One region of the Paenibacillus sophorae genome, then DNA from elsewhere that is predicted to be linked to it. Evidence: predicted binding sites of a transcription regulator. Region 1 holds the regulator's gene; the other holds the start of a gene.
The links. Region 1 encodes LexA, which represses DNA repair genes until DNA is damaged. Its sites were predicted from a motif close to CGAACATATGTTCG; they were not measured.

Region 1 (16,045 bases):
ATGCCGCTCTTCAGCACACCGTATAGAGGCCCCGGCCTAAGACCGTAACCCTTGAGAAGCTCGATGTTAAGACTGCCGGGACGGTCCTTCTCCGTGACACGGTAGCCATAGCTGTCAATCCGGTGCTCCAGAAGTGCCGATTCCACCTTGAAATGCTCATCCTCAAAAAGAAGCCCGCCATTATGCTCGACCACTTCAAGCTTGTAGGGAATCCGCGATTGGCTGACGGACAGTGAAATATCCAGAAAAGCCTTGAGTCCCGGCGGACCGTATACGCTTAGAGGGGCGGTCCCTCCCTGATATCCCCTGCTGCTGATCAGCCCGGGGAGTCCAAAGAGATGATCGCCGTGAAGGTGGGTTATGAACAGCTTCTCCAGCTTGCCAAGCCGCAGCGGCGAACGGAGAATCTGATGCTGTGTTCCCTCTCCGCAGTCGAACATCCAGAAGCTTCGGCGCTCCTCAAGCAGCCGCAGGACGACTGAGGTTACATTTCGCTGCACAGTGGGGATCCCCGCGTTGGTGCCCAAAAAATAAATCTCCATCTCTATCCTCCTTCCTTTGTATGATCTTGTTCTTCCAAATGAACCCTAGCGATCTTCCAGCAAAAAGCCTCCCGTAACCGGGAGGCTGGCATAACGGGAAGTTCCCTTAATTGCTATTCTGTCCAAAAGCTCAGGCTTTCTCAACATTAAAATACTGCGCTTCAGGATGGGCGAAGACCATCGCGGACACGGATGCCTCAGGCTCCATCATAAATCCTTCCGTCAATTGGACTCCAATGTCCTCTGGCGACATCAGCTTAAACAGCGGCCCTTGATCCTCCAGATCCGGGCAGGCCGGATAGCCGAAGGAGACGCGGATGCCCTGATAACGGGCGCCATGTCTCTGCTTCATCGTCATATCCGCAGGGTCTGGGAAGCCCCAGGTATCCCGCATCATATGATGGACACGTTCGGCCAGCCCTTCCGCGATCTCAAGAGCAAGCGCCTGCAGCGCATGGGAGCGAAGATAGTCGCCCTTATTCTTCAGTTCCTCGGACTGTTCCCGGATTCCTTGTCCCGCCGTCACCACGAGGAAACCAACATAATCCATAATTCCGCTGTCCACCGGCTTCAAAAAGTCGGACAGGCAGAGATAAGGCTCAACCTGCTGGCGTGGAAAAGTAAAGGTGTGCAGTACCTTCCCTGTGTCCTGCGGATCGTAGATCAGGATATCGTTGCCTCTTGATTGAGCCGGGAAGAAGCGGTACATCGCATGCGGTCTGATTGTTCCGTTCACCGTCGCTTCAAGCAGCAGCCCGTCCACCGTCTCTTTCAATTCGACTGCCCGAGGCTCGCCAGCGGCCAGCTGCGCTTCGACCGATCCTCTAAGCCCCAAATGATGCCCAAGCAGCATTTGCATGTTCACATAAGGAATGACATGGCCGAGCGGATAATTGCGGAGCACATGCCGCTCCAGGTCCGGCGGGATATAGACCGGCGCATCCTGCGAAATATTCGAGCGTACCGCTCTCGTAAGCTGGGGAAGCTCCTGCTTCGGCGGAGCAGCCGCAGCGGCCTCGTTCTCCTCCCGCATTTCCTCGGCCATCTTGGCCCGTTCCTGCGGATTCATCAGCTTGTTGGCAAGATCAAGACCATCCATGGCATCTTTGGCGTACAGCACAAGTCCGTCGTATTCCGGACGTATACGCGTCTTGGTGAACTTCCGGGTCAGAGCTGCGCCGCCGACCATAATCGGCACGTCAATGCCCGCCGTGCGCAAATCCTGCGCTGTCAGGACCATCTGCTGTGCCGATTTAACGAGTAGCCCGGACAGGCCGATGGCATCGGCTTTTTCCCGGCGAAACGCTTCGATGATCGTCTCTGGAGGTACTTTTATACCCAAGTTGATGATTTGATAACCATTGTTGGAAAGGATGATCTCGACCAGGTTTTTGCCAATATCATGCACATCTCCCTTGACGGTGGCGAGCAGAATCTTGCCCTTGACCGAGGTCTCGTTCTTCTCCATGAACTGCTCCAGATGGGCCACAGACGCCTTCATCACTTCAGCGCTTTGCAGCACCTCCGCCACGATGAGTTCATTATTGTTGAACAGCCGTCCGACCTCGGACATCCCGCTCATGAGCGGTCCGTTAATAATCTCAAGCGCGCCATATTTGTTCAGCGCCTCGTCAAGATCGGGAATCAGCCCCTCTTTGCTACCCTCGACCACATAGGAAGCCAGGCGCTCTTCCAGCGTCAGATTGGAAATTTTCTCTTTCTTCTCGACCTTCTTGCCACGGAAAGCGGCGACAAAATCGGCAAGCGTCTTATCATTGGTGTTGTAAATGAGTTCTTCGGCCAAGCGGCGCTCTTCCTCAGGAATCGAAGCGTACCGCTCCACCTTCTCCGTATTGACGATCGCGTAATCCAGCCCCGCCTTCGTGCACTCGTAGAGGAAGACCGAATTCAGCACCTCCCGGCCCGCCTCCGGCAGCCCGAACGACACGTTGCTGATTCCAAGCACGGTATGAACGCCTGGCAGAGCTTCCTTTATAAGGCGGATACCGTCGATCGTCTCCTTGGCCGAGCCGATATACTGTTCATCCCCGGTTCCAACAGGAAATACCAGCGTATCGAATATCAAGTCCTCGGGCGCCAAGCCATACTTGTTCACCAAAAGATCATAGGAACGCTTGGCAACCGCGAGCTTGTCCTCCGACTTGATTGCCTGGCCGCTCTCGTCGATGGTTCCGACGACAACCGCCGCGCCGTATTTGTGAATGAGCGGAGTGACGTGCTCGAATTTTTCTTCACCATCTTCAAGATTAATGGAGTTAATGATCGCTTTTCCCTGGCTGTACTGCAAAGCCAGGTCAATCACCTTCGGATCGGTCGTATCGATCATAAGCGGCACCTTGACCTTCTTCACGACCAACTCCAGGAATTGTTGCATATCCTCCGCTTCATCACGATCGGGGTCCTGAACGCATACATCCACGACCTGCGCTCCGCTCTTCACCTGGGCGCGCGCAATTTCCGAGGCCTCTTCGTACTTGCCTTCGACAATGAGCCGCTTGAATTTGCGCGAGCCGAGTACGTTGGTCCGCTCGCCAATCATATACGGCCGGTTATCTTGTTCAATGTACACGGGCTCAATACCGGACAATGCCGGGGAATGGCTTCCGTGCAGAGGACGTGGCGGATATTCCGCCAGCATATCTGCCATCGCCCGGATATGCGCCGGCGTCGTGCCGCAGCAGCCGCCAGCAATGTTGAGCCAGCCCTTCTCAGCGAAAGCTGCGACCTTGCGGGCCAGCGACTCCGGCGACTCATGGTAGCTGCCGTTCTCATCCGGCAGACCCGCATTCGGATAGCAACTGACCGCCGTGCTGGCTATCGCGGACAAAGAACGGATATGGTCGCGCATGAATTCCGGTCCGGTCGCACAGTTAAGACCGACTGAGATTGGCTTCAAATGCTCCAAAGAGATATAGAAGGCCTCAATATTCTGACCGGCCAGCGTCGTGCCCATCGGCTCAATCGTGCCTGATATCATAATCGGGAGGGTGACTCCGGTCTTCTCAAAAGCGTTTCGGATGCCGATGCTGCCAGCTTTTACATTCAGGGTATCCTGTGATGTTTCGAGCAGCAGGGCATCCACGCCGCCTTCGATCAGGGCAATCGCCTGCTCCTCATAGCTTTCCGTCAGTTGGCTGAACGTTAATCCGCCCGTAACGGACAGCGTCTTGGTGGTCGGCCCCATTGCGCCCACCACATAACGCGGACGGTCCGGGGAATCGTACTTATCGACAGCTTCCCTGGCGATCGCCGCTGCGACGAGGTTGATTTCGCGCGCTCTTTGAGGAATATCATAATCCGCAAGCACGACCGAGGTCGCCCCGAACGTGTTCGTTTCAATCAGATCGGCTCCGGCTTCCAGGTAAGCTTCATGAATATTTCGAATAACTTCGGGTCTGGTCAGCACGAGCATCTCGTTGCAGCCCTCAAGCTCATCCCCGCCAAAATCCTCCCCGGTCAGAGGAACCTGCTGTATCATAGTGCCCATGGCACCGTCAAAAATCAGAATGCGCTGCTCCAGCGCCTCTGCAAGTGTAGGTTTAGCCACTTTCCAATCCCTCCAGTAAAACTTTAGAGTAAGTTTAGCAGAATAAGGGGAATTCGGAAAGTCTCCCGTCTCACTCCTGCAATCTTGTCTTATTTCCAGCCGGTTACCCGGCATTGACTACGGCTCTACGGTCAATGATTTTGTCGGCATCGAGTGCTGCGTTCGCGCAGTTACATGCGAGGTCACACTATAGCTTCCCGCCTCTGCCAGCATCCCTTCAGCCGTATAATTCCCTTCGCCGACCGGCTTCCCTGTTAGCTCAAGTTTTTTTGCCGCATCAGCAGTATTTACAATTTCAAACCGTACTTCCTTGGCATCGTCCACTGGCTCGCCACCCTGAGTCACTCTGGCTTCAAAGGTGATTTCTTGATTAACCGTCGCCGCTGGCGGACTCCACGAGAGCTCGACCTTGATCGGCTCCATTGACATCTTTGACATATTCATACCGGAATGATTGTTTTTCCCAGAAGAACAGCCTGTGAGTGCTCCGGCAATTAACAGGAACAATAGAACCCATTTTGCGAATGGTCTCAGCATATGCAGCCCTCCCGGATAGCCTCTGAGTCGTACGGTTTGTTGATTACATCTTACGTTATTCTTACGTTAAGTCTGCCTCTCTTATTATACATGGAATGACCGTCTTTGGTAGCCAATGATACGCCGTTTTCTATAGAAATGAGATATTTGTCACACATTCGGTTTAATATTCCATATAAAAGACCGATACCCTGTCATGCAGGATACCGGTCACGAAAAGAATGATATAAGGTTAGAGACTTTGAACCAAAGGAAGCAGCTCCGACAAATGCTTGATTTCATAATGAGGGGTAATTTCCGGGTCGGATGGTTTGCCGGTGCGATTGATCCATACCGTAGTAAGTCCTGCAGCCAAACCGCCGCGAATGTCAGTCGTAAGCTTGTCTCCGACCATAATTCCCTGCTCTGGTGCAATATCCAGGCGCTTCAGCGCATGCTCAAAAATCGCCACGTCCGGCTTGCCCTTCCCAAATGTCCCGGAAATGACAATATGATCAAAGAAAGGAATCAGCTCAGGTACGCCATCCAGCTTCTCCTGCTGTAGGGCCGGACAGCCGTTGGTCAGCAGCAGCAGCTTTACCTGCCCGCGAAGCGCAGCCAGAACTTCCAGCGTCTCTTCATACATGTAAGGACGGCTGCGGCGTTCCGAGGCAAAGCGCGCAGCAAGTGTCTCCGCCAGGCTCTCATCGTCTATTCCCACAGCCGCAAGTCCGCGGCGCCAGGATTCCTTCCGGTAATTTGGAGCAAGCTCCTCCAGCTTCCGGAACTGCTCTTGCTCTCCGGCTGTAAAATTCGCCCACAGCGCTTCAAACGGGTTAATTCCGATCATCTGCGTAAAAGGAAAGGTCTCGTAAGACTCATAGAGAATTCTCGCCTCCCGTCTGACCGCAGCTTCCAATTCCTTCGGGTCCACGGCTTCGCCCGCCGCTTTGCAGGCGTATTCAAAAGCTTCCTCAATGCTTCGCTCATCCCATAGAAGAGTATCATCCAAATCAAACAGTACGGCGGCTATCGGCATTCCTTTACTCCCTCTCTATAATAAACTTGCAATTGCTGTTCAATCTATTCGCGCTCCACCGGAATATGGTTTATCTGACCAAAACGTTCCATCCGCTCGCCCATAACAGCCGTGTCGTAGCGGTTAATCAACCGGGAGAAAATCCAATGCCCCCGTTTAGCTTTGGGCTTAATGCTAATGGAGCGGCGGGATATGATAATTTTCTCAATGTCCGTTGCTTCCAGGAACCTTTGGCGGTTAAATTTGAAAGTGGATACCCGTGCGCGTTCAACTTTCAAATAAGGACGACGGAAAAAGATCATTGCCGCCAGTGCAAAATAAAGCACGACGCCAACCCAATTCATTACCAGGCTGTTTTGATTCGCAGAAGATGTATCGAACTGGCCGATGATCCAATAAAGAGCCCCCAGTGCCGCAAGCAGTACAGGGAAAACAATATTGCGTCCCTTGTAGACGTCGGTTTGGCCGGCCTTGGATGAAGAATTGATGGAATCCTTACCCTCTTTTTTTCTTCTCTTGTTGATCTGCTGCGTGTTGCGTTGAACCATTCTTTCCCAAGAACGGGCCATTTCATTTCCCCCTAGTCTTCCTGAAATATCTATGAAAAGACGGCTTCGGCTTGATTAATGAAGGTTTCTGTTGCCGTCTCGTTCATTTCCTTTGTCATCCACAATTTCAATCGACTCCAATTGAGCGCGGAAATTGCGGCGTACATTGCCAAGGTATATCTCCCGAAGCTTGGCGCGTTCAGCCAATTCCTCTTCATTAAGTCCGACGCTCTTTTGCTTGCGCGCCAGCTCATTAATGCGATTAACCAGTTCATCTATGTTCATGATCTTTCCTCCTAATTAGTGCATGATTATTGTTCATATCGGCGTTAGCTGTAAGTTAACGGAACCGGTAGAACAGCTCTAAATTCATTCTAACTTTGCCATGAGAAAAAGAGCTTGTCAAGGCGACTCCCCTGAAAGCTCATTTGTACTGCAATAGACCTGACATCCTTCTATACTGTTATTTCAGCACTTTGCTATATTTGCTTCAAAGCACTAAAGGATTTATTCAAATGCTCATTTGTATATGGGAATTGACAATATATCTCCAGCCTGAATATCGGAACCGTTCAAATTATTATGTCGTTTAATAGCATCAACATATACGATAGTTTTCATATCGGAAGATTTATTCTTAAGAGCTATACTCCAAAGTGTATCGCCGGGCTCCACTACAATCCGCTTCTCCTGCTGCAGCGAAGATGCCGAACTGGCAAACACCTGGCTTACCACGGTAAATCCTGAAATAATTAGAAGGAGCACAATCATCAGCTTAAAAACTGCTTGCTGTTTCAATACGATACGGGCTTTCTTGATGAGCGCTTTAGTGTTAATTACAGATGGGTTCATATGGTCAGAAACAGAACTCCGGCACGCCGAGGCTGCCCCCGGTGTCTCATTATAAATGCTGTGGTATGTACTATATTTCAACATCTATCATCAACCTCCAAACACTTGTTCTTACTTGTAAAATTAATATAGCACGAACATGTGTTTCGATCAAGAGGTTTTTCGAACGATTGTTCCCTTTTATTTTAGAACTTATGTTTGTGCGAACGGCAGTTCTATGTTATAATTTTCCCAAACATTACTAGATGGGGTGTATTCCAATGTCAAAGATTTCGAGTCGCCAGCTGGCGATCCTGGAATTTATACGTAACGAAGTTCGCAGCAAGGGGTATCCGCCTTCCGTCCGGGAAATTGGAGAAGCGGTCGGCCTGGCATCCAGTTCTACCGTACACGGGCATCTTGACCGACTGGAGAAGAAAGGGCTTATCCGCCGTGATCCCACGAAACCGCGTGCTATTGAACTGCTGGGTCAGGAAGACTCCGAAAATGTCCATCAGTTCGTACAGACCGTTGCCCGAGTGCCGGTTGTTGGCAAGGTGACTGCGGGTGTACCTATCACAGCTACAGAGAATATTGAAGATTATTTCCCCCTTCCCACCCATTACGTTGGAGATAACAAGGTCTTCATGCTTTCCGTTATGGGCGACAGCATGATCGAAGCCGGCATCATGAACGGAGATTACGTCATAGTCCGCCAGCAGCAGACCGCCGATAACGGTGATATCGTGGTCGCTATGACGGAAGACGATGAAGCCACCGTCAAGACCTTCTATAAGGAGCGCGATCATATTCGCCTGCAGCCTGAAAATCCGGCCTATGAGCCGCTCCGGCTTAACCGAGTGAGTATTTTGGGTAAGGTAATTGGATTGTTCCGAGACATCCATTAATAGCTGTGCACATTTGAAAGGCGGCCCCGCTTACCGGGTCCGCCCTTTTTACGTATATTACTGCATAGCTTATTGCGCATCACTTCGATATTCAGCGAAATTCGAACGGCATATGCACTCCCTGCATATTTTATACCGTAAAGGAGTGCTGATCATATGCCTAATTATCGGATCATTGTCGATTTATCCCAGCGCATGCTGTATCTTCTGGATAACGATAAAGTCGTTCGGGGCTTCCCCGTAGGGATCGGAAAAATGCTGACCCAGACACCCGAGGGCGAATATACTATCGTTAATAAGCAGGCAAATCCAGGCGGACCATTCGGTGCATTCTGGATGGGACTTTCCAAGCCCCATTACGGCATTCATGGAACCAATAATCCCGCGTCTATCGGTCATCAGGTTTCGCACGGATGCATCCGGATGCATAATGCCGCCGTTCTCGAGCTGGCCCGGATCGTCCCGCTTCATACGAGGGTTACCATCCGGCAATAATTTTTAATAGAACTGCTGATACGGCGGTTCTATTATGGATGAAAAATGGACATCCTCTTGGTATTAATTATACAATTTGCCCGGCTGTTGCTCCGGAACGGATTGATAAATCTGCTGCATGGCATTTATCGCTTCGTTGGAAGCCATAATTACGGGATACTCTCCCTTACGGGCCATGTACTGCCATACTTCAAATGCCTGATGAGAACACATCCGGAAGGCATCCTCCAGAAAAGTGCGCAGCTGAGGCGTGGAGCATTCAAATGCGGAATAGGCATACTCGCGTCCGGCGCGCTTTAAGGTTAGCAAATATGAAGTTGCAATTGCGCGGTCATCCAACTGTTGAAGCTGAACTTTGGGCTCGAGCGGCGGGTACTGGCTTGTAGACATGGAGATTCCGGTGCTCATCTGAAGGGCAGGAACATTCAGTGTATCCTGCGAGAATGACTGGTTCGCAAATTCCACCTTCATATTGTAATCCTGCACATGGACCGCGTAATGACGGGCGATCATATCTTTGAGTTCAGGGTCTTTCGCCTGACTCAGAAACAACGCCATATTCTGAATTGAGTTCGTACAGCTAAGCAGAAGTTCATTTAATTCGTGGGCTTCATGTGAGCCTAATGGCATAAAAAACATCTCCTTTTTCAGGGTAGATAAATTTACTTTTGAATGGACAGATCGAGGGCTTTCTACCCGTAACGTTAGAGGCAGTCGTCATCAAATCAACAGGCAATGAAACTAGTGTACTTCAATAAAAAGATGGGATTCTGGAACGGGAATATTCATTTTTAAGCTTTAACCAGCTCAGGCCGCTTCACTTGCAGAGGGGGAGGAATAAGCCAACCCTTTTCCTTGTTCATTTTTAAAATTCGAGCACCCAGGGCCGCTTTGGTGAGATGGTATTTGGCGAATAAAGCGCCAATATCTTCTCTGATGCTTTGTCCCATTATTTGACTGCAAGCGACTAATCCGGCTGCATTATCTGCAGCAATTTTTGCGGCAATTTCAGGATCTGTAAATCTTGCACCGACAGGAATATCCTCGAGTTTAGTGTGAGATCTTTCAGGCATAACCGGGCCGGTAGCAATTCCGTTATCCAAAAGCAATTTATCACATTCGCTAATTTCCAGCTCTGCCTGATCGATAAGATCGCCCAGTATTTTCTTTAAGTCTTTATCTCCGGCGTGATTTAAATATGCCCGATAAAAAGATACTGTACCCTTCGCTACCATAGAACTCTGCCATACACTATAAATCTCACCATAATGCATGGGTTCATCCTTTGAGTTACCACTTAAAATTCCCATTAAGAATCCTCCCTTTTCTTTAATATCATACCTTCGTTATTATGCTCGGTAATTCAAAAATAAATGTAATGCAGCTTTTGGATCTTAATTCTTCTAATTTAAACGGAAATAGTAATTGTTTCATCTGAAAGCCAGGGGTGATAAAGAAGGCAGCATTTGCTATGTAGAGGGGGCAAAGCCATAAAGAAACAGGCAAGGGAGATTTTCTGGTGTGCGGAAGGAAATGCTCTTGAGGCCATCTGTTACTACGAACTGTTGAGGTTATTTGAGAAGTTGAGGTTATTTGAGAACTAATGGAATCATAGGGATCAACATTTTCTGCAACGAACAGGAAATCAACATTTCCATAAAATCGAAAAAGCCCCCGGCGCTTACAGCGCTAAGGGCTTCGTGTGTTAGTACAGCGTGATGTATTGGTTTCTTTCCCAGTCATGAACCTGTGTGCGATAGATATCCCACTCGATTTCCTTCAGTTCATAGAAATGGGCCAGAGCATGCTCCCCAAGAGCGTCAGTGATTACGGGATTGCGGATCAGTTCACCTAACGCTTCCTTAAGATCCGCTGGCAGACTCGGGATGCCTTCCTCGATCCGCTCTTCTTCAGACATAATGTAGATGTTGCGGTCAATAGGAGCAGGAAGGTCAAGCTGCCGCTTGATGCCATCCAGACCTGCTTTCAGCATAACCGCCAACGCGAGGTAAGGATTGGCTGCCGGGTCCGGGTTCCGGACTTCAATGCGCGTGCTGAGTCCTCTGGAAGCCGGAATACGGATCATCGGGCTGCGGTTGCTAGCCGACCAGGCAACATAGCAAGGGGCTTCATATCCTGGAACCAGGCGCTTGTACGAGTTCACCGTAGGGTTCGTGATTGCGGCAAGCGCACGCGCATGCTTCAGCAGGCCTGCCATATAGCTGCGCGCAGTATCGCTGAGACCAAGCTCATCTTTTTCTTCGTAGAAGGTGTTCTCGCTGCCTTTAAACAGCGATTGGTGGCAGTGCATACCCGAGCCGTTCATACCGAACATAGGCTTAGGCATAAATGTGGCATGCAGCCCATGCTGGCGGGCTACCGTCTTCACTACCAGCTTGAACGTCTGGATCTGGTCGGCTGCCTTGATCGCATCAGCATACTTAAAGTCGATTTCATGCTGGCCATACGCGACCTCATGGTGTGAAGCTTCGATTTCGAAGCCCATCTCTTCCAGTGTTAATACGATTTCGCGACGGCAGTTCTCTCCGAGGTCCATCGGAGCAAGGTCGAAATAGCCGCCTTGATCGTTAAGTTCCATTGTCGGATTACCCTTCTCATCGGTCTGGAACAGGAAAAATTCAGGTTCCGGTCCAACGTTCATGGAAGTAAAGCCCATTTCTTTCGCTTCTTTAAGACAGCGTTTCAAAATACCGCGCGGATCACCGGCAAACGGAGTTCCGTCTGGCATATAGACATCACAAATAAGACGCGCAACGCGGTCTTCGGCCACCCATGGAAAGATTACCCAAGTGTCGAGATCGGGATATAAATACATATCGGATTCTTCGATGCGGACATAGCCTTCGATGGAAGAGCCATCAAACATCATTTTGTTCTCCAGAGCCTTCTCCAGTTGGCTGACGGGAATTTCCACATTCTTAACCGTACCGAGCAGATCGGTAAACTGGAGACGAATGAACCGGACATTCTCTTCCTTGGCAATGCGCAAAATATCTTCTTTAGAAAAGCTCACTATACCCTCTCCCTTTCGCGCTTCTGTATATTATTTATTGAAAAACCGGGATAACTCCCCTTGAATGAGAGATACTTGTCCCGGCCTTTTTCCGGAAACCAACTCCTGCTTGAGCAGCCTGTGGAGCTGGGAATCGGACAGCTCGCGCCGCCGGACCTCCGTATCGGGGGTAATGACGGTAGCTTCTTCGGATTCCTTGGAGACCGGGTTCATAACCTGCTTGATACCGGCAATATTAACCCCTTTTTCAATCAAAGCCTTGATTTCCAGCAAGCGCTCCACATCGTTAAAAGAGAATAATCGCTGGTTGCCCGAGGTACGCGCCGGAACAATCAGACTATGCTGTTCATAATAGCGGATTTGCCGTGCCGACAAATCGGTAAGTTTCATTACAATTCCAATAGGAAATAACGCCATATTTCTGCGGATTTCATCACCCATGACTCATCCAACCTTCCAATGATCTTTTTCTCATCTCATTGTACATTTCCGGCTATGACGTGTCAATGGTATGTAAGATATACTCACAACATTAATAATTTCTACCTACAGTAATTTGCGATCCCGCATACTCTGCAGCGCCATCAGCACACCGTATTTGACATGCGAATAGGTCAATCCTCCCTGCATATATCCGATGTATGGAGCTCGAATCGGAGCGTCTGCAGACAGCTCCAGGCTGCCTCCCTGAATGAAAGTTCCCGCCGCCATAATGACCGGATGCTCATAGCCAGGCATGTCCCAAGGCTCAGGCACGGCATGGCTGTCTACGGCAGCGGCCCGTTGTATTCCCTGGACGAATGCGATCAAATGCTCGGGTCCGTCAAAAGAAATAGCCTGTATAAGATCGGTCCGCTGCTCCTGCCATGCAGGCTTGGTGCGAAACCCGCAGCGTTCAAAAACGGCGGCAGCGAAGATGCTTCCTTTTAGGGCTTGTCCGACCGTGTGAGGAGCCATGAACAGTCCCTGATAAAGCCCACGGGTCGTCCCCAGCATTGCCCCGACTTCGCCGCCGATGCCCGGCGCCGTGAGCCGGTAAGCCGCAAGTTCTACCAGATCCTTTCTGCCGCATATATATCCTCCCGTCTCGGCGATCCCGCCTCCTGGGTTTTTGATCAGGGAGCCGGCCATCAGATCGACGCCGACCTGGGTTGGCTCTATTTCCTCGGTAAACTCCCCGTAGCAGTTATCGACAAAAACGACAGCTTCCGGCGCTATTTCCTTGACTTTGGCCGTCATCTCCCCGATCTGTTTCACCGTAAAAGAAGAGCGCCAGTCATAGCCGCGGGACCGCTGGATCCCGATCACCTTCGTCGCTGGCGTCAAAGCCCTCGCAACCTCCGCCCAGTCAACTTCTCCTTCTTCGGTAAGCGCCGTTTCCCGGTAGGTTATGCCGAAGTCCGCAAGAGAGCCTGTCCCGTCTCCCGGCTTGCCGATCACCTTATGCAAAGTATCGTAAGGCCGCCCGGTGATGTACAGCAGCTCGTCCCTCGGCCGGAGCACGCCAAAAAGCGCAGTGGAAATCGTATGCGTTCCCGAAGCGAAATGAGGCCGCACAAGTGCGGCTTCCGCACCGAATACATCCGCATATACTAGATCCAGCACCTCCCGTCCCCTGTCATTATAGGCGTAGCCCGTTGAACCGGCAAAGTGGAAGTCGCTGACTTGGTGCCTTTGAAAAGCTTCGATGACTTTCCACTGATTTAGATCCACTATCCGGTCAAGAGTTCTGACCGCCTCCTGAATCTCGGCCTCCGCCGCTTCCGCCGCTTGTAAAATATCTTCTGAAAACACTGCCATTTACGTCCGTCTCTCCTTACATACACTTCCCATGATCATAACAGTAAGCGGCAGAAGGCTGTCGCTTATAAAACTGCAAAATAGGATGCTATTGTTAATTAAGTGATAATATCCCTGGGGATTGGCTAATTATAGCTTCCCTGCTAATTTCGAGCTATTAGTCCCGGCCTGCCTGATCCACGAACTCGGCCAGCATATAGCCCCATTTTTCATAATCGTCCTTGTTCACCCGTACGCTGTAGAGGATATCGTTCTCCTCGAAGGACTGATCCAGCACATCGCCAACTCGATACAGGAGGGAAGTCAAATCGCCCCGGCTGGACGGAATCCGGAAGCTTAACGTATCACCGGCCAGCTCGTTCTGGATGGTATCCGCAATACGGGCCAGATCCTCCGGATTAAAGGCACTGACCTTCATAAAGCCCGGACCCCCGGGCAGCATCTCAAGCTGCTCCGGCCGGCAAAGATCGCTCTTGTTGAACAGAACAACCTGCGGCTTCTCTGCCGCGCCAAGGTCTTCCAATATGGATTCCACAACCTCCATCTGATCTTCCCGCATCGGGGAAGAGGCATCGACTACGTGCAGCACCAAATTGGCCTCGTTAACCTCTTCAAGCGTCGCCCGGAATGAGGCAACCAGATCATGCGGAAGATTCTGGATAAAGCCAACTGTGTCTGTCAGCACAATGCTTTTTCCGCCCGGCAGCTCGAGCAGCCGGGATGTCGGGTCCAGTGTAGCGAACAGCTGGTTCTCGATGTACACGTCCGCATCGGTCAGCTGCTTGAGCAGTGTGGATTTGCCGGCATTCGTATAGCCGACGAGAGCCACCTGCACCACTCCGCTCTTGCGCCGCCGCTCGCGGTGAAGACTCCGCGTCTTCACCACTTCATCAAGCTGGCGCTTCAGCTCACCGATCCGGTCCCGGATATGCCGGCGGTCCGTCTCCAGCTTGCTCTCGCCAGGTCCTCTTGTACCTATGCCGCCACCCAGACGGGACAGGTTCTTACCATGTCCCGACAGGCGCGGCAGCAGGTAAGACAACTGGGCCAGTTCCACCTGGATAATGCCCTCACGGGTCTTCGCCCGGCCGGCAAAGATATCCAGAATGAGCTGTGTGCGGTCAATGATCTTCAGGTCGAGGGCTTCCTCCAGGTTTCGCACCTGGGCGCCCGACAGCTCCTGATCGAAAATCGCCGTATTGGCGCCCAGTCCATCCGCAGCCATTCGAAGCTCCTCGACCTTGCCTTTGCCGATGAACCATTTGGAATCCGGCGTTTCCTTATTCTGGCGCAGCACTTCAAGCACTTCAACGCCGGCGGTTTCCGCCAGCTGCACCAGCTCCTGAAGTGAATATTCGGGATCAATCCCGGTCCGTTTGACCTCATCGGTCACAAGGCTTACCAGAATCGCCCGGTCCTGTATTTCTGTATTTGTCTCATGCGTCGTAGTCGCCATATGCATTCTCCTTTTGCGGAATATAAGAACTTATGTGCTGTGCGCACTTCTATCATTGTCCTTATATTTTTTACGAGAAACGGCTGCCCTTATAACGATACTAGTATCGCAGGCTAGAAAGCGCCCGTTGTCCTTAAAAGACGGCGCAGCCGTTTCTTCTTAGCTGATTTGTTCCCTGGGAACCGACTTAAAGTTTGAAATCCTCGGTTCGCAGGATCATAAGCTCCTGCTTGCCTGGACTGTTATGTTCATACTGATTAAGCAGCCTTACGGCCTGACTGCGTACCGCTTTTTCGATCGCGTTGCGCACATAGCGCGCATTGCTGAAGGCATGCGGGCTCTCATCTTTCTCCAGCATCAAATGCTGCTTTAATTTGAGTATCGCCTGCGGCATCAAAATGTAATCACGCTCCTTCGCCATCAGTTCGGCGATTTGCAGAAGCTGGTCGATGGTATAATCCGGGAACTCGACCTGGATCGGAAAGCGGGATGGAAGACCCGGATTGCTCATCAGAAAATAATCGATCTCGCTGGAATATCCAGCCAGAATAAGCACGAACTGACTGCGGTGGTCTTCCATCGATTTGACAAGCGTATCGATCGCTTCCTTGCCGAAATCCTTGTCGCCGCCGCGAGCCAGGCTGTACGCCTCATCGATGAACAGAATGCCGCCAAGCGCTTTTTTGACGAGATCCCGGGTCTTCTGCGCGGTATGCCCGATATATTCGCCTACAAGATCGGCCCGCTCCACCTCGATAAGATGTCCTTTGGTCAACACGCCCATCCGCTGAAACAGTTTGGCAACAATACGCGCCACTGTCGTCTTGCCGGTGCCCGGATTTCCTTTAAACACCATGTGGTAAGCCTGGCCGCCGCTTGCCAGACCCGCTTCACTGCGCATTTGGGCAACCTGAAGCAGTGCGTATATCTCGAATACAAGTTCCTTAATATTGTCCAGACCTACCAGCGCGTCCAATTCTCCCCCGATCTCCTGGAAAAGACCGATTTGGGCATTGTTCTTGGGAGATGCCGATTCGCTGATCGCCGATGTTCCGCTCACAGCCGGTGTTTCGTGATTACGCAATACAATGTTGATTTGCCGCGATGGTCTGCCTTCATCCCGCCCGCTTGAAGCTGCGCTGCGTATGTTCATGGGTTCACCTCATTACTTAGGGCTGAGTGTTCTACTCAAGTCTATTCCCAAGGTCCAGGCGTTATTAGCAGATTCGGCATTTTCCCTTAATGGGCCCCAATCGTCTGCTGAATCTTCCATTTCGTGTAGGCCAATATTTCCCTTGTCTTATATTT
Region 2 (16,045 bases), 230 kb from region 1:
CCAATTAAATTAACATTCTCTGTTGCCCATTGGTTAAAATTCATATTGTGATTCTCCTATACTCTGTGAAAGTAAACTTTCATCTTATTTTCTCACTTTAATTCTTATAGTTATCTCTAATCGTTCATTGGATTCTGGGTCATAAATTGGCATATTCTCCTTAATCCAATCCTTAACACGTTCGATTGGGTCTGATCCATCATAAGTTATGATTGTTATCTGTTCACCTACTAATCGTTCATCCTCTTCAAACATCTACTTGCCTCCAATTCAACTATTCCAGCGATTTAAGTTTCGAGCTTTCCTTGATCCAATCGAATAATTTTCTAGTATCATTGGATGTACATTCATCCAAAAAATCATCTATGTCAATGTTAATCATTCTATCGTCTAGATACGTTTGTACTTCTTCCCTACTGACGTAAAAATGAAACTCACCAAATTGATTATATGTAGTTAGTTGAATCTTAGTTGTCTTATTGCTCATGATTGAAATCTCTCCAGTCCCGATGTTGGTTTATTTTACCTCTTAACATCATAATACCTTATCTTGTTTAATACAGCATGAGGTAAAATAATCCTGTTGGAGAAAGATTTCGCTCAGTCTGTTTCGTCATCTATATCATTACCATCACTATCAGTATGTATTACTTCTTTTAGTTTTCCGCCTTCCCATATTTGCAGTATATGAGATGAGTCTTCACTGCCTATATACTCTTCTGGATTTACATCATGTATCGTGATACCTTTAGCAATTTGTTGATCGTCTCCAGCATATAAAATCTGATAATACTCTATTTCCTCAAATATTTTCACATAGGTTTTATTCATTCTTGTTCCTCCATTTCTACGTAAAAGAAAGATTTTATCCAATATATATGATTTCTTCTTTAATGATTACAGACTCAAATTCATTTATAAAAACTCTGTTCAGCACTATATCTTTTTGAGAGACATTTAATCTGGTAGTTTTACTTATTCCTTCCGCCGCTTTCTTCAGACTCATATAGTCACGGTATCCATCATTAATGATTTTCCCATTCTGCTTTAAGATACATTCATAATTTACTCTAACGAATTTTCCTTTTCTTTGCTGGACTACTCTTTCTATCCCAATGACCAATTCCTCATTTCTTCATGGCTTCAAAATGTTTTATAGTATAATGCCGTGCTGGTCTTCCAATGTGTTTGATATAGCCCTTAGTAAACAAATCACTTTTATCAAGCGCTGATAATACACGATTATTGATTTTTAACGGATGATGATCTCCATGCTTATCATACATTCCTGCACGATTAGCACATTCGTGAATTTCATCCAAATCTCCATACCAAACTGAATTTCGACCATTTTCAATTAAAATGTCATACATATGCTCTGCAATAGTTTTCTTCATATTCACTCCATGTCTTCATCGCAGAAGAAAATTTCACGACCTCTCAAGCCATTCAAGTGTTTGTGATTGATCCATGTAAAAAGAATTTTCAGTAAGATTGTATTTTACAAACACATCGGCTCCAGCAGTACCCTGATTAAACCCATTGAAATCAGCATCAACAAACATTCTTGCTATAATATAGCCGCCAATTATCTTATCTTCATAATTCTTTATGTAATCACTTTTAATTGGTTCATATACATCACCAAACGCTAAATCGAGAATATAGCCAAGTTCTTTTAAGTTTCTTTTTCCTTTATAATAAACTCTTTCACCATATTCATTCTCTTGAAATTTATCAGAGAAAAAATAATTCCTCAAGTTGCTTTTTCTAGCCTCAAACTCTGACGATTTCAACCAATCATCTCCATTCTAATATAGTTTCTGCCCCTTTCCAGTTGTTAACTTCCACGCATGGAGACATCCAACCTCTAGTTCCTGTGCATCTGTAAAGCAAGCCTTACACTCTCCAGACTTATAGTATTCACAACCTTTAGATACAATCTTTCTAAGTTGTTTCTTAGACAATACTCTTGCGGTTGGCCCTCTTAAGTATCTATCTTCTGTATGAACAATAATATATTTTGGGTCAGTTGCTAATTCGTGCGCCTTTTTTCTCATTGTCTTCACTTCCATTTCTTAATGAAAGGAAAATTTCATAAGTTTTTAATTCAAACATGGTTATGATTCATAAATATTAAATATATTCGTAATGACCATGAGAAACCACATCTGGACACTCACCATTTTTCTCAACAATTACTTGGACACCAATATCTCTGTATTTATGAGCGTCTTTAATATAGTACTCTTCATTAACATTGTACCAATTCCAAGATTCACTTTTTGTAATAATAATTTTCTTCACTTTTAATTTCCTCCCTTAATAATACTAAATTTTTTCTACTTTATACGATAGCCATCTTTCCATCTCTTGGTTGTATGCTTGTTCAACATCGTCTTCATCCAATTCCTCGTCTAGGTTTTTAAGTTCTTCTATTACTTCTTTGTACGTTCTCAAGCCATATAAGCCAGCGCATTTTTCATACTCTTCTACGGCACGTTCATAGGCATAATCCATTGCTTCGTCTTGTGAATCAAAGTCTTCTGTCGAACCATACTTTGCTCCACCAAAACCGCCGCCAAGACCGTAGTATATTTTGTAATTTACCATTATATGCAACTCCCTAAATATTTTTAATGAAAGAAAATTTTATTTGATCTTAACGAATAACTCCGATAACTCTTCATCTGTAATAATATAATCTGCAAAGTCTCGATTTGCTCCAAGCGCATGTTTCCCGTCATTTGTTTTATAACAATAAAAATAAATTGCCTCATTATATTTGTGTTTATATAGCACACTATCTCATCCTTTCTTCATGAAATGTATGATTTATCAACTTTCCTCCTTCCACTTAGTTTTAAAACCCAAGTACTTAGTCATAGAAATTTTTGCTCCTCTTAACGATCTAAAGTTGTCGTGATAAGCGATGCTCATTCCTGTTGCAGATAAGTAATTCTTACCAGGATAAAACTGTGTAGAATACAGTTGAGTATTAGGATTGTATATTATTGAAGCCGACTCTCCGTCTTTAGGATTAATCAGTTTCCATGTCTTTTTCATCTTCTACCCCATGATTTGATGATAAAGTATTTGTTTTATTCGAAGTCAAATCCATATCTTTCTAGCAGTTTTGTAACAACATTGATATCAGACTTATTTATCCATTCAATGAATTCCTCTACTGTTTCATAGTCTTTTTTAGGAACATTGGTATTCCATCCATGTTCTTTTTCCCAAGCAGTACCGTCGGCTAAACTCATAAATCATTCTCCTTCTTCAATAAAGTTTTTGTCCTCTTCCAACCGTCATCTTCCAGGCAAATAGACATGTATACTCCAACTCTTGTGCATCAGTAAAGCAACCATTGCACTGACCCTCCTTGTGGGCAAAGCACTTTTCAGCAGCAATTTTTCTCAACAATTTTTTAGAAATGACTCTTGCAGCTTGCTTGGTCAAATACCGATCCTCGGTATGGACAACAATATACTTTGGATGTTCGGTTAATTCGTGTGCTTTTCGTTTCATACTGCTCACTCATCTCTATATGAAATGCCACTTTTATCATGATTTATGTATCAAGAAACCCTTATTCTATGCGGTTATTTTGATTATTATTTTCTATTTCATTCTGTTATAGACCTTACGTGCATCTGTATGTAAAATCGTTGGACTAATGATAATATTCTTGCCGATCAGGTCTGACCAGTCTGCATCCCAAGTTCTTCGATCATTTAATTCAACAAAATAATTCTCTGTTAATTTCTCCGTTTCAGGCCAAGGCATTCTCCATTTTAAAATAATTAGATCGCTTGTTTTGGGATGTCTGATAACACCAGTAGTCACAAATTTTAAAATGTTGTAGCTTGGCAATCCCAATTTAATTGCATCAATTTCTTTATCATCTAATGTAGGCAATACCATCATAATTATCTCTCCTCTTCTTTTATAAATTCAAAGTATTCATTGATATCATCAATTCCCGTTTTATCATCTGACCAGCCAACCCACTCCTTATCTTCCTCAGACCATTCCTCAACGACTGTAGTATTGGCATAGTCAGGTTTGATTCGATTCTCATAGTGGAACAGGTCATAATCTGCAAGCGTGTTATAGAGCAGTCTAGCCTCTTGTAAATTGCCTGCTTCTACTTCAAATGGTTTTGCTCCGATTTGCGGATAGTGTACAATTCGTAGTTTTTTATTTGACACGGCTTCTCTCCTCATTAATCATTTTTAATAAGTCATTATGTTCTTTAATCCACTTCAAGCTTTTAGAGGTTGTGTCTTCAGGATATTGGGCAAACCACAGTAGATCATCGTAATTGTTTCGATGCAATTTAAATCCACTGCCAAATTCTCCTCCAAGACGATACTGGTTTCCCTGTTTGTCTACTACAAACTGTTTGAAACTATATTCGTCATAAGAACATTTGAGTGGTTCTATGTAATTTAATATTTCCTCATATAATTGTTCTCTGTCCATCCTTGTACCCCATTTCATGAAATCATATTTTATTCAACTTTGAAAATTCGCCTGGAATAAATCCATCAACCAAACCTTTTGCGTCTTTGAATGTTAGTGGTACAATATTATTGATTGAACACAACGTTAAATAATGTTCGTATGCAGCCTCATCAAATTTTGCTGATGGTTGGCTTTCTGCAAATTCGATAATACTATCGAGCGAAGCATTTTCAACCAACCATTCGCCGTTATGTTCAATATAATATTTTTCTCCCAAACTCCAGTGATTAATTCGGTATCCATTTACTGTTGTAATATAGGTATGAGTCATAGTCTAAACTCCTTTTTTCATTTCTTAATGAATTTCACATTTCTTTATGAAAGGTAATATAATCAAAGTCGTGTTCTACATAGAAACCAATGTGTAGCTCTTCGAGATGCTTTTCGAATCTAGAACTCAGTTCATCGCTACCATTAGAAATAATTAAATATCCCAGGTTAATAAACGATTCAAAACTAAATGACAACCATTCATCAACATTCATTTAACCTCGCCTACTTTTACAAGTTCCCATTGTTGATTCATGAAGGTATCAGTGAGGCAAACCCAACCTTCATATCCCAAAGAGATATTAATTCTACCTTCTGTATCACAATAAATGAAGTTTCCAGCGCTATCTTTTGTGACCAACCTTCCATCTTTTGATTTCGCAATTATTCTATTATTCATCGAACCAATCATTTCAATCGTGTTCATTTGATTATTCTCATCTCCTCATAAAAGATTGTTTTTATCTGGATTTTATTTCTTTATTTTTCTCTCATCATTCTCCAGATAATATTTATGTAAAAATCTCCTTTTCAATGTATCATCTAACTCGCGTTTTATCCAAGGCTTAGCCTCATTTTTAGATCTTTCCCAGTCATATTTTAGCAGAGTTCCGACACAATAACGAAACTCTTCCAAAACCTCTTGCTTTCTATTTCCTCTTTCTATCATCCCTAGCAACTCTCTAATTCTATTATCGAGATTGTTATCCGATGTATATTGGAGAGGATTTAAACTCAAGATCAAATGCGTAATAGTGTATTTTTCAGTTTCTTTTTCATTGTACTCACCAGAATATATTTTTGAGGCGCTGATTTTAACGAATTCTCTCCACTTCGCTCTCTCTTCTGTTATATACTTTAGAGATTGATTTTTATCATTTGATACCTTATTGATTAAATTGGCAAATAATGCAGTCACAAGAGATACAGGGAAAGCTATTGTCAATAGTTTATTTAGAAGATCTGTTGTTGTTTCTGGACTCATAGGCAATCTCCGATCTTTGAAAAAATTGGTTGTGGTATAGATTAGCCCCATCCATTCTCTTCAAATTTATGAATTGCTGCATCTATACCAGATCCAAATCCCACTCCATAAGCTATTCTCAGAATTTCTTTTTCATCTTCTGTAAGTTGTCTATCCATTTTCAAAGTACATACCATTTCAACTTCATCATAATTATGTTCTTTGTTCATTGTTTACCATCTCCGTGAATTCCAGTTACATTGAATCTTTCCTCTTCACAGAACTCAATTGCTTCCTCTCTCGTCGAAAATGAATTTACCCAAAACTCTGTTCCTTCAACTTGTACTGACCATTGAAACACAGCAGCGTCATCGCCATATATGATAAAAACATCAGGTTTTTCCTGATATACTCTATCAAGTGCCAAGTTATCTTTTTCTTTTCTTGAAATATCTTCTCTGTCATAAACTTCATTTATGTATTGCTTAAGTGACATACACTTTTCCTCCTTTAGCATGTGACTATACAGATAATATTTCCACACTATGATTTTGACAAACTTCTTGTAATTTACAAGCCCAAGTAAAGTGAAACTGGTTAACTACTTCCTTTTCTTTTTCACTTAAAACATTACCCCATACTTCTTCTTCTATATAATCAGGACATTCAAATAAATAGTATGTAACTACTTCACCAAATGGGTTATAGCTTGCTGGCCCAATAATCACTTTATCCATTTATTTCTCCTTTCGTTTTTCTCATAAAAGGCTAATTTCATTTACTATTGATAATATAATTCTTCGTGACTTTCCCCGTAGATAAAATCACTTTATTATTGCCTTGTGAGATGGACTTAGTAAGGTTAACAACAAAATGCCTTTTGATGTATATATGTGAGTAAAAGTTGGCCATATCGTTTTGAGGTTTTTTATTGTAAATCACTTTATCATTAACTACAATAACCAACGGATCGGAACTATTCACGTACTTGCCATATATGTAAAATTCCCTTGTTTTATCTGAGTACATGCTAGTATCTATAGATATATTGTTCTGGTCATCCAATTCAAATTCCTCGTCATATGCCCCTCCTTCTCCTTGCTTGATAATGCCCAATCCAACGCTATAAAAAAATGTATTTGGTTCCCCAAATTTCTTTTCAATTTTATATCTGAGATTGTTTGGCACTTGAAAAAAGATCAATACCGTTACCAATGCAATTATGCAAATGAAGATCTTCTTTTTCACTTCAGCATTCCTTCTCTCAGTAAAAGAATTGTTTCATTAATATACCAACGATTTTTTATATTTTGAAAACTTCGGTGTATCCCTTTTCGGAAAACTGCTTATATATATTGAGTTTGTCTCGTTCTGAGTCATAAATGAAGAACGATCTTATTTTATTGAAGCATTTGATAATTTCAGCATTGACCGACTTCTGAATAAAGCAATTTGATGAAGGGTCTCTTTCTATGTAGTCGATAAACGTGTTTGATGATTTATCGAATAAGTAATAACCTTCTCCATAATTCCCTACAAATAATGCATAAGCATCTTTAAACTCATAAAGATGGCTCGCCATTTCATCCACTCCTTATGAAAGTATTATTTCGTACTGATTTCCCATAACTCGTTTTCGAGTGTATAGCAGCTCTTTGCCCAATTACAGAAATCCTCAATACCGCATATACCTAAGACATGTCCTCCTCTAGGGTTTTCAATGTATTTAATGACATCTTTTGATACGTCAATTGACTGAATCATTCGCACACTTTTATTGTCCGTGTAACGCTCACCTTCTGCTAATTCATATGGCTCCATCATACATCGCTCCTTATTAATATGTATTCTTCAATACCGTAGCACTTTCCTTGCTATAACTTAATAATACACCAAATTAATAGTATATTCAAGTTATTTATTTTTACTTTATAAACTCATTCTGTCCTATTCTCTTTTAATTTTCTCTATATCAACGCTCATAAATTCAGCAATTTTAATTTCTAATTCAGCCTTCACTCTAGTCATAAGCATCGTTATTCTACCTTTATATCCCCGACATAAATAATCGGCCGTTATTTCTTTTTTATTCCTTACTGGTTCAAACACTTTTATACCCCTGTATCTCAGCTCTTTGCGTATCTCGAATAGTTCCTGACTAATCTTATCCGTCAACGATTCCAATTGTAAGACAAATAGCTCACCAAATCTTAAGTGTGAGTTATTTGTCTTCTGAATATTATCTTGGAATGCATCTAATAAATACGGATATATAAGATACTTCTTAATAAGCGTTAATTCTTCTTCGTTCGGTATTTGTATTCGACTCTTCACATATAGTCGCTCCCTGAACCAATCAAATGAGATGATACAATTTCATCAAAGTCAATCCACTCATATCCATTTTCAATTTCGATCCGAAGTTTACTTGATAATTCACTAACAGCTACGACCGTTCCACTTATCCGTCTATTTTCATAAATCCCAAATATCTCAATTGAAATTTTTTCTCCTTCATGTAAAGATGTTAGGATATTTTGGGCAATAATTTCTTTTTCATCATTATGTAAAATCGGTTTTGTTTTCTCACCCAAATCTAATCGATGTTCATTGACCCTTTCCTTATGTTGAGGCAGCATCATTCTGCTTGATTCCCATATACCATTTCCTTGAAGTTTCTTAGTCATTTATAATGCCCTCCAATTTTTTCCGCTCTGTCAACGGCCTGACCGGCGTCCGTTAATGAACTTGCTCTAAGAATGGATACCTCACCAAATCGATCTTTAATATTATCCATCACCTTGTCTATTGCACGTTGACGTTCTTTATTGTCGAATAGAGTTAATTGATAAATATCGTCCTTAACTAAATCCGATAACGAAACGCCAACCCTTCTTACAGGCTGTCTGTCCCAATAATCGTAAAACAGTCTTTTTGCTGTTTCATATACATCCAAGGTTATATTTGTTGGATCAACAACTTTTATTTGTCTGCTAAAGCCTGTTTTGTAATCAAAGTCTGCACCAGATATGCTTACAGTAATTACGCTTCCCATTAACCCTTTCTTTCTTGCTCTTCTGCATACTTCAGAGCATAAGTCTAAAAGGACTACTTCAATTTCGCTGCCTGTTCTATAATCTCTGGGAAGGGTCATTCCGTTGCCTATATCCTTTTGCATTCTGTGAGTGTCCACGGACACAGGTGAATTATCTATTCCATTAGCTGTACGCCAAATAACTTCTCCATTAACTCCCCATTTGTTGCGAAGTGTGCTGAGTGGAGTTTTTGCAAGATCTCCAATTGTTAAAATACCCATCTTCCAAAGATGTTTCTCCATTCTGGAACCAATACCCCACATCTCCCTTACAGGATTATGCCATATGTGTTTATCTAACTCCTCTTTTTTCAAGTCGAATATTCCACCAGAAATTTTCTTTGCAATCATGTCGCAGCAAAGCTTACTGATTATTTTGTTCTCTCCAATTCCTGCCCGAGCATATATTCCTGTTTCACTGAGTATCTTGGTCTGGATATGTTTAGCTAGATGTATTGGATTATTTGCAAAAAGGTGCATTGATCCTGTAAACTCACAGAACATTTCATCTATACTGTACGGTTCAACTAAATCAGTGAACGATTCAATGATTTCAACAATTTGCATCGATACATCGATGTATTCCTGCATATGAGGTCTTATTACAATCAAATCAGGACACTTCTGCAACGCTTCCCATAATGCTTCAGCCGTTTTTACACCTTTCTGTTTAGCCAAAGGACATGCAGCCAGAATAATACCTGAACGCCTTGCTGGATCACCTGCTACTACTAGAGGTTTGTTTTTGTATTCTGGATGCTTTGCTTTCTCTACACTGGCATAAAAACTTTGCATATCAATCAGCATTACTGTTCTTTGTTTTTTCGACATGTACAAAAACCCCTTGTTAAGAACATGTGTTTGTATCAGTATTATACACCGAACACACGTTCTTTATGCAAGAGGAATTTTTTAACTTGGATCGAATATGTAATTGTTTGATTAGCAATATCTTATATTTTTCTTAAAACGATACTTTTATCTGGTTTTCTGTTTACAATTTAATGTTTTTATGAGTTTTTCATATCATTAATAATGAATTTTACGAACATATTCGTTGATTGCATCGTTTAAGCCCTGATGCAACATACAATATTGTTCTACGGTTAAAATTTGTTGAATTTCCTTTTCACTGACATTTTCGCGCCAACGATAATCGGAGTCATAAGCTGGTGACTTAGAAATTTTCTCAATATGTTCGTCCTGGTACTTTAACATTTCCTCCATAGTGAGGAACGCAGCTTCAAACTCATGCTTATCTTCTTCGTAAAGATTATAGATAGTGACATAAAGTAAAATGTAATTTTTAGATTCATAGTCTTCTGACATTGCTAAATCTCCTCCTTTATAAAAGCCCAATTTTATCAACTCTCTGATTGCCTGTTTAATGCTTCAGCAATTAATTCTGCATCATCTTTTTTTAGTCCTTCGGCCAAGTATCTGCTTTCTGTGGTATCGAAAATCGAATATTCATCTTTTAACAATCTTTTGTCTACCTCATATCGATAATACACGTTCATTAATTATCCTCCTCAATATTAAAATACTCTTCGACCAATCCTTCAATATCTAACTCCATATCCCACCATATCTTGCCCTCTTTTACTTCTGGATCTTTATGTAGTGTTAATTGATTGTCATATCGATAAACATCTTGACCGTATAATTTTCCATAAGTCATGCCATATCTTGTTCCACCGTCAATGACTCCTTCGTTCTTTACTGTAACAATTTTGGGACATAGCCTTGCCAATAATCTATCTCGTTCAATTAAGCGCCTAGAGAACTGACTTAATCCCTTCTCGTTGCTTTCTATGGCCTTACTGGCGAATGGATGTATAATGCATCCAAATTGTCTGATTTGTTCTGCTAGGGCTTTGTTTTGCCAAGGATAGATGTCTTGCTCAATAGGTGTATTAACAATAGCTATTGTCTGCCCCCTTGCTTCAATTGCTCCTTTGTGTGCTGCTGTATCGATATTTTTTGCTAGTCCTGATACAATCTTGTATCCCTGAGAGGCCAAATTGTATGAGAAATTAAAGGCTGTTTTATATTCTTCGGTTGAAGCATTACGTGAGCCAATTATAGCAACCCATTTTTCTCTATTCTTTAAATCAACATTAATTCCTGAGACTTTTATGTAGTTCACTTCTTTCTATCTGGTAATTGATTCGCTAATTACATATATCTCTTTATTTTGTTCGTCGTATCCATATACTAAAGTTACATCTTCAAGTTTGTTGACAACGATCTTTAGAGTCTTTCCATCTAAATCTTCAAAATTAAAGGTATCAATATGGTTAAAAATCAGTCCCACCATCCTTGAGATTTTTCAGAAATAATTTCAAAAGCTCGTTTCATATCTTCTGCTTCTTGCTGTTCTGCTCTATCCATTCCTTCGCTCCAGATTTTATAGTTTTCATTGTCTGTATTAAAATTCAGTTTATCATTATTAAAACTGATAAACTCATCAAATTTAAAATCGACTTTTTTAACACGAGAACCATCTATTATGTTATACAGAAGTTCTTTTGCCTCCATTATCTCTTCTGCTACTTCAGGTGCATTAGCCGAATATGTACGTTCACTTCGGAAAAATTTTTCCATGAATGAAAGCTTTTTATGTAAAATCCGATAAAGATATGCTTGGTCAAAGTCGCGGTCATTCCATATTACTGGAAGCCATTTAATAAGATTAGAGAGTCCTTCTGTTAAATTATAATATTTACCTTTAATCAATTTGATTATTTTCATTTATATTATCTCTCCCTGGTTATTCTATTACTTCAATTCTTACCTTCTTGCCGTGAAGTCTGCGACAAATTTCTGATATTTCTAAATCATCAATCATATAATCACACTCATAGCCATTATTTCCCCAAACTTTACCTTCATATTTAGTATTTAAATATGGTAAAATTGCTTCCTCTTCTAAACGTTGATAAGACGAATATATAAAATCATCAAATTTCCAATACTCTTCTTCAAAGCGCACTGTAATACCATTGGGAAGTAAACCACTAAGATTAACATCTACAAACTCTACGATACCACTAATATCATCATCGACCCAAACTTCCGCCTTTCTAGTAATTATTACAAGCCCATATTTTTCTTTTAATTTCGTTAGTGTCTTTTCAAATTCAATTTTCACAATTGCGTCTTTATCCAGGCATTCTACTTCGTGATCAGCACAATCAAATGGTGTATCAAATTCTTTATCGCAATTTTCACATTTATAGACTTCTCTAGGCATTAATAATTTCCCCTCTCATATTTTCTTAAAATGTTCATTTAATCAGCTTTTATCTTTAGCATCCACTTACATGATTCATAGTTAAGTCCTGCGACGAATGAATCTCGGATTCTTGTCATAATGAGTCTCAAGTCGTCATCCTCTGAAAATAGGTTTCCATCAATTGGACTAAACAACTTATGAGAAACACTTGCTATCATTTCTTTGAAATCATTGCTTCCGATTATCTTATTAATCTCACTGTTGATTATTTTTGTATCCATAAACACTCCTCATTTCTTCGTAAAATATGTATTTCTTATAGAATTATTTATTATTCCTGCAAGACAAGTTTGTTATTTTCCCAATGTCCCATTCTAGCCCTGTCGCTTTCGATCTCATTCAAACTATTCATAACCTTCAAAGCTTCCTCGTAATTTGAAGTTGCAGAAAACACAATTCCACTTCTCCCCTGGACCACATACACTTCTCCCTTCGTAGATTTTACATTCTCTCTATGCTTCTTAACTTCATTCATTAATCTATAAATTAATACATCATCATCATTTGGATTCATGGGAATTCGAATTACTGCTGTTCTATTTATAAGTCTGGTTAGTGCTGATCTGGCCATTGATAAATCAACTGGTTCTTTGCATTTCTTATCGAATTCATCTTGATTCATTATTTGGTCTCCTTATAAAAATAATGTTCTTCGCCATTTGTGTGAGTCCATCTGTATTTCCAACCTTCTTTGATCAACAATGGAATTACTTCCTCTAGACTCTTACTGGTGCTTCGAATAAGAGGCTTTGCTTCATTGTTGTAATTGAACCTCCAAGTTCCTATGTCATCTAAATATACTGTGGCTTGTATTTCATTAGGACTATTCTGCTTTTCAATTTCAGTTGCCACATCCAATATCTCTTTAGAAATCTTCCTCAACTTATCAGCAGTCCAAGTTGTTCCTCCACGACCACCAAAATTCAATCCACTATGCAATATGTATGGATGATTCGATGAATCCTTATTACCATCATTCTTTTTGATTGTTCCTGATACAAAGTTTCCTTTTACGATAATCTCATTGCTGAACATTAAATCATCTCCTTAATCTCTACAGAAATAAGCACATACTTTCCAATGTACTGAGCCAACATGTTCTCAATATTATGTCCGCCAATGATTAAGTTTTCGGTACTAAAGTAAGAAATCGTCAATTCCGAATATCCAATCCAATCTACCTGAACATCTATTTCTCCCATTGAACTTAAAATGTGATAGTTAATTGCCTCATCGGGTGTAAATTCTTTTTCGTTCAAGTAAATTTGAACAAAAGCCAGAGGAGATGAAAAGTGTTTAAATATCCCATCGCCGCCAATAGCTTTTCGGTGATAATCGCCATCATAATCTGGAAATTCAATATCTGTTAATTTGTTTGCTATGTATTCCCCTAAATTTATTCCGTTGATGATGATGCCGTGGCCTTCTTCTTTATCAATGATTCCACTTAATATTATTTTATTAATCATTTGCTCATCCATTTCAAAATCTCCCTCGTTCTTTTATTTACTTCATTTTACTCACTTGATTAACCACATGAAACACGCATTTCATTTAGAAATAATAGAATCGAATAATTCATTATACATTATCTTTAGGTGCGTATAACTTTCTTTTTTATTATTATATTTATTATATAAAACTATATTCATTATTAAGGATAACACTAATACAAATATCAATATGTACCGAAGATATCTGTTCATATTCAATCCTCCTTCCTATTCTTCAACAATGCTAAGTCATATCCAGATTCAATAAATTTTAATGTCTTCTTTCTGTTACAATCGTTCCCCAAATATGTATATATCTCGTGCATATCTTCTAAAGTAAAGTCTGTTCCCAAATATTCATTTATAATTGCTCTAATTCGTTTTTGCCAATACTCACTTACACCCTTACATGCGGGTCTTGATAACCAAGCCAACACTTTCCGTTTAATATCGATGTCTGTCTCAACGTCTTCTAGAAGGAAGTAGATATTATTTTTAGGTTCAACGATCAATTCAAAATTTGAATTAATGAAGACATTTGGCGAATGGTTCTGTACAATTTTCATAAACTTTTGGATTTCAATTAGGTTCACTTCAGCCCTCCTCCACGTAGAACATTAGTTAACTTTTTTATTCCTTCGTCAAAATATTTTCTTGATTCTTTAAATTTAGTAAATGTAACTGGTTCATATCCTTGTGATCTTGCATGATTACAATAGTGACCATACTTTTTGAACATGTAACGGCGTTCATCTTCAATCATTTCTCGGTATGCGATCATCCTTTTAGTTCCTCCAATGCATCTTCAAGATTATCTGTCCAACCCCACGTTCCCCCTTGAAGCAATGTTTCTCCTGTATTTTCATCACTCAAATAAATTTCAGAATACTCTTCTCCTTCTTCATTTGTGTAATTTAACCACCAAATGTCTACATATTTTAAATCTTTGTTGTTTCTTAACTCTGCTTGAATTTCTTTTGGTAGTTCATCGATCAATACGAATGTCATCTATTCACCCACATTTGTTTTATTTTTACTTTATTTATGCTGCATAAACATTGCCATGAACGAAAATAGTATGATGCTCGCAAAAAATGCTACTGTGACACTAATCATTCCATCTACAAAGCCGATGCTAAAGAGAAACGAAAAAAGTGATGATAGCACAAGAAATATTAAACAGAAAACCATATCACCTTTATTGATCTTCTTCATTTCTTTCTCCCTTCTTGATAAAACGTGCCTTTCATTAACAAGAGTGCTTTTTGTTTTATATTTATATTTACTCATTAATTCAATTTGTGCGTGTATAGAACTAATCCACACACGCACAAATTCTCTTTAAATATGTTGCATGATGGTTTCACTTACAAGGCTCAAAAAACTTTCGCTCTCAATTATTTCTCCTTCAATTCGAGCCCCCATAACATTAATTTCAATTAAAACCTTATCCAAATCTTTTAGTTCAACAGCGAAAGGCTCTAATAAATTAGCTGGCTTTTGATACCACGATGACAACTTGTTCTTCATCATATACCATGATCCATAAAGCTCACCCTCACCTCTTACTAATATTAAATTAAATCCTCTACCATTCACAACTTCTATATAGCCCCAAGCAACGATAAGTCGATCTTTTAGTTTTGGTCGCCGTACCACTTTTCTCTTTGTCTCAAAAAAACGATCTTCCTCTATCTTTTCAAAATTCTTGTCATACAAAATTTCAAATTTTAGTGTTCCTCTTTCTCCAGAAGGAAATCTAATATCAATATTGATTCTGTCTTGTTCAAGGCTTCTTATATCTCCAAGATTAATTTGTCCTTTTGTGTATTTCGTATTAAACTCATCAATAAATTCTCTAAGCGGAGAATATATTTCTTGTTGGAATTGGTAGTTAATTTCTTTAATGTATTCTAAATGTTCTTTTCGCTTTCTTTCTGCTTCGAGTTCGAGTGTTTTAAACGAGTCATCCTTACTCACTCTAATGTTCACCAAATTATCTATTAAACTAGAGTTAGAGGTGGGAGGTATATCATCAATTTGCATGGTTGCCTCTACTTCATTCCAGTTCTTATATCTTCGGGCCACATTTTTTTCCAACATAGTAGTAATCATCTGAATCATTCCATTTGGGATGGAGTCATTGATTTGTTTTATTGGCTTGATATTTTGATAGAAATGCGCTTGTTGCCAGCTATGCATATCATCGATTGCAACATCATATGGATGTTGCAATGTAGCCAATTCATAGAACACAATTCCCATAGAGTAAATATCATTCTGTATGGTATTTGTCTCTTGTCTCCACCTTTCTGGTGCAGTATATTTTATTGAACCATCTGCTTTAAATGTAAGTTGTCGCGTACCTTCATTAGCGTTTTTAGAAATGCCAAAAT

Region 2: the regulator LexA is predicted to act here: its motif matches at 9,739-9,752, upstream of KP014_RS20505 (DNA polymerase IV).

The regions. Positions count from the first base shown of each region.
Region 1 covers NZ_CP076607.1:4,050,814-4,066,858, forward strand. Annotated here, with positions in the region: gene rnz (ribonuclease Z) at 1-542, opposite strand, end outside; gene metH (methionine synthase) at 673-4,110, opposite strand; gene KP014_RS19100 (FixH family protein) at 4,228-4,647, opposite strand; gene KP014_RS19105 (HAD family hydrolase) at 4,880-5,665, opposite strand; gene KP014_RS19110 (hypothetical protein) at 5,710-6,234, opposite strand; gene KP014_RS19115 (DUF896 domain-containing protein) at 6,289-6,498, opposite strand; gene yneA (cell division suppressor protein YneA) at 6,733-7,149, opposite strand; gene lexA (transcriptional repressor LexA) at 7,326-7,952, shown strand; gene KP014_RS19130 (L,D-transpeptidase) at 8,109-8,447, shown strand; gene KP014_RS19135 (spore coat protein) at 8,511-9,077, opposite strand; gene KP014_RS19140 (DUF3231 family protein) at 9,239-9,757, opposite strand; gene glnA (type I glutamate--ammonia ligase) at 10,153-11,481, opposite strand; gene KP014_RS19150 (MerR family transcriptional regulator) at 11,512-11,922, opposite strand; gene KP014_RS19155 (methionine gamma-lyase family protein) at 12,028-13,281, opposite strand; gene hflX (GTPase HflX) at 13,439-14,737, opposite strand; gene KP014_RS19165 (AAA family ATPase) at 14,925-15,890, opposite strand; gene KP014_RS19170 (YdcF family protein) at 15,977-16,045, opposite strand, start outside.
Region 2 covers NZ_CP076607.1:4,284,415-4,300,459, forward strand. Annotated here, with positions in the region: gene KP014_RS20390 (COG1361 family protein) at 1-44, opposite strand, end outside; gene KP014_RS20395 (hypothetical protein) at 85-255, opposite strand; gene KP014_RS20400 (hypothetical protein) at 601-831, opposite strand; gene KP014_RS20405 (hypothetical protein) at 1,128-1,397, opposite strand; gene KP014_RS20410 (hypothetical protein) at 1,431-1,796, opposite strand; gene KP014_RS20415 (hypothetical protein) at 1,812-2,075, opposite strand; gene KP014_RS20420 (hypothetical protein) at 2,137-2,307, opposite strand; gene KP014_RS20425 (hypothetical protein) at 2,332-2,613, opposite strand; gene KP014_RS20430 (hypothetical protein) at 3,102-3,266, opposite strand; gene KP014_RS20435 (hypothetical protein) at 3,283-3,531, opposite strand; gene KP014_RS20440 (hypothetical protein) at 3,625-3,930, opposite strand; gene KP014_RS20445 (hypothetical protein) at 3,933-4,214, opposite strand; gene KP014_RS20450 (hypothetical protein) at 4,204-4,488, opposite strand; gene KP014_RS20455 (hypothetical protein) at 4,511-4,801, opposite strand; gene KP014_RS20460 (hypothetical protein) at 5,012-5,227, opposite strand; gene KP014_RS20465 (hypothetical protein) at 5,273-5,785, opposite strand; gene KP014_RS20470 (hypothetical protein) at 5,827-5,994, opposite strand; gene KP014_RS20475 (hypothetical protein) at 5,991-6,260, opposite strand; gene KP014_RS20480 (hypothetical protein) at 6,286-6,501, opposite strand; gene KP014_RS20485 (hypothetical protein) at 6,539-7,012, opposite strand; gene KP014_RS20490 (hypothetical protein) at 7,370-7,588, opposite strand; gene KP014_RS20495 (YhjD family protein) at 7,712-8,098, opposite strand; gene KP014_RS20500 (YolD-like family protein) at 8,095-8,451, opposite strand; gene KP014_RS20505 (DNA polymerase IV) at 8,448-9,689, opposite strand; gene KP014_RS20510 (hypothetical protein) at 9,888-10,187, opposite strand; gene KP014_RS20515 (hypothetical protein) at 10,223-10,378, opposite strand; gene KP014_RS20520 (DNA-processing protein DprA) at 10,378-11,007, opposite strand; gene KP014_RS20525 (hypothetical protein) at 11,166-11,612, opposite strand; gene KP014_RS20530 (hypothetical protein) at 11,632-12,114, opposite strand; gene KP014_RS20535 (hypothetical protein) at 12,428-12,778, opposite strand; gene KP014_RS20540 (hypothetical protein) at 12,778-13,191, opposite strand; gene KP014_RS20545 (hypothetical protein) at 13,191-13,637, opposite strand; gene KP014_RS20550 (hypothetical protein) at 13,865-14,242, opposite strand; gene KP014_RS20555 (hypothetical protein) at 14,239-14,412, opposite strand; gene KP014_RS20560 (hypothetical protein) at 14,427-14,657, opposite strand; gene KP014_RS20565 (serine/threonine-protein kinase) at 14,991-16,045, opposite strand, start outside.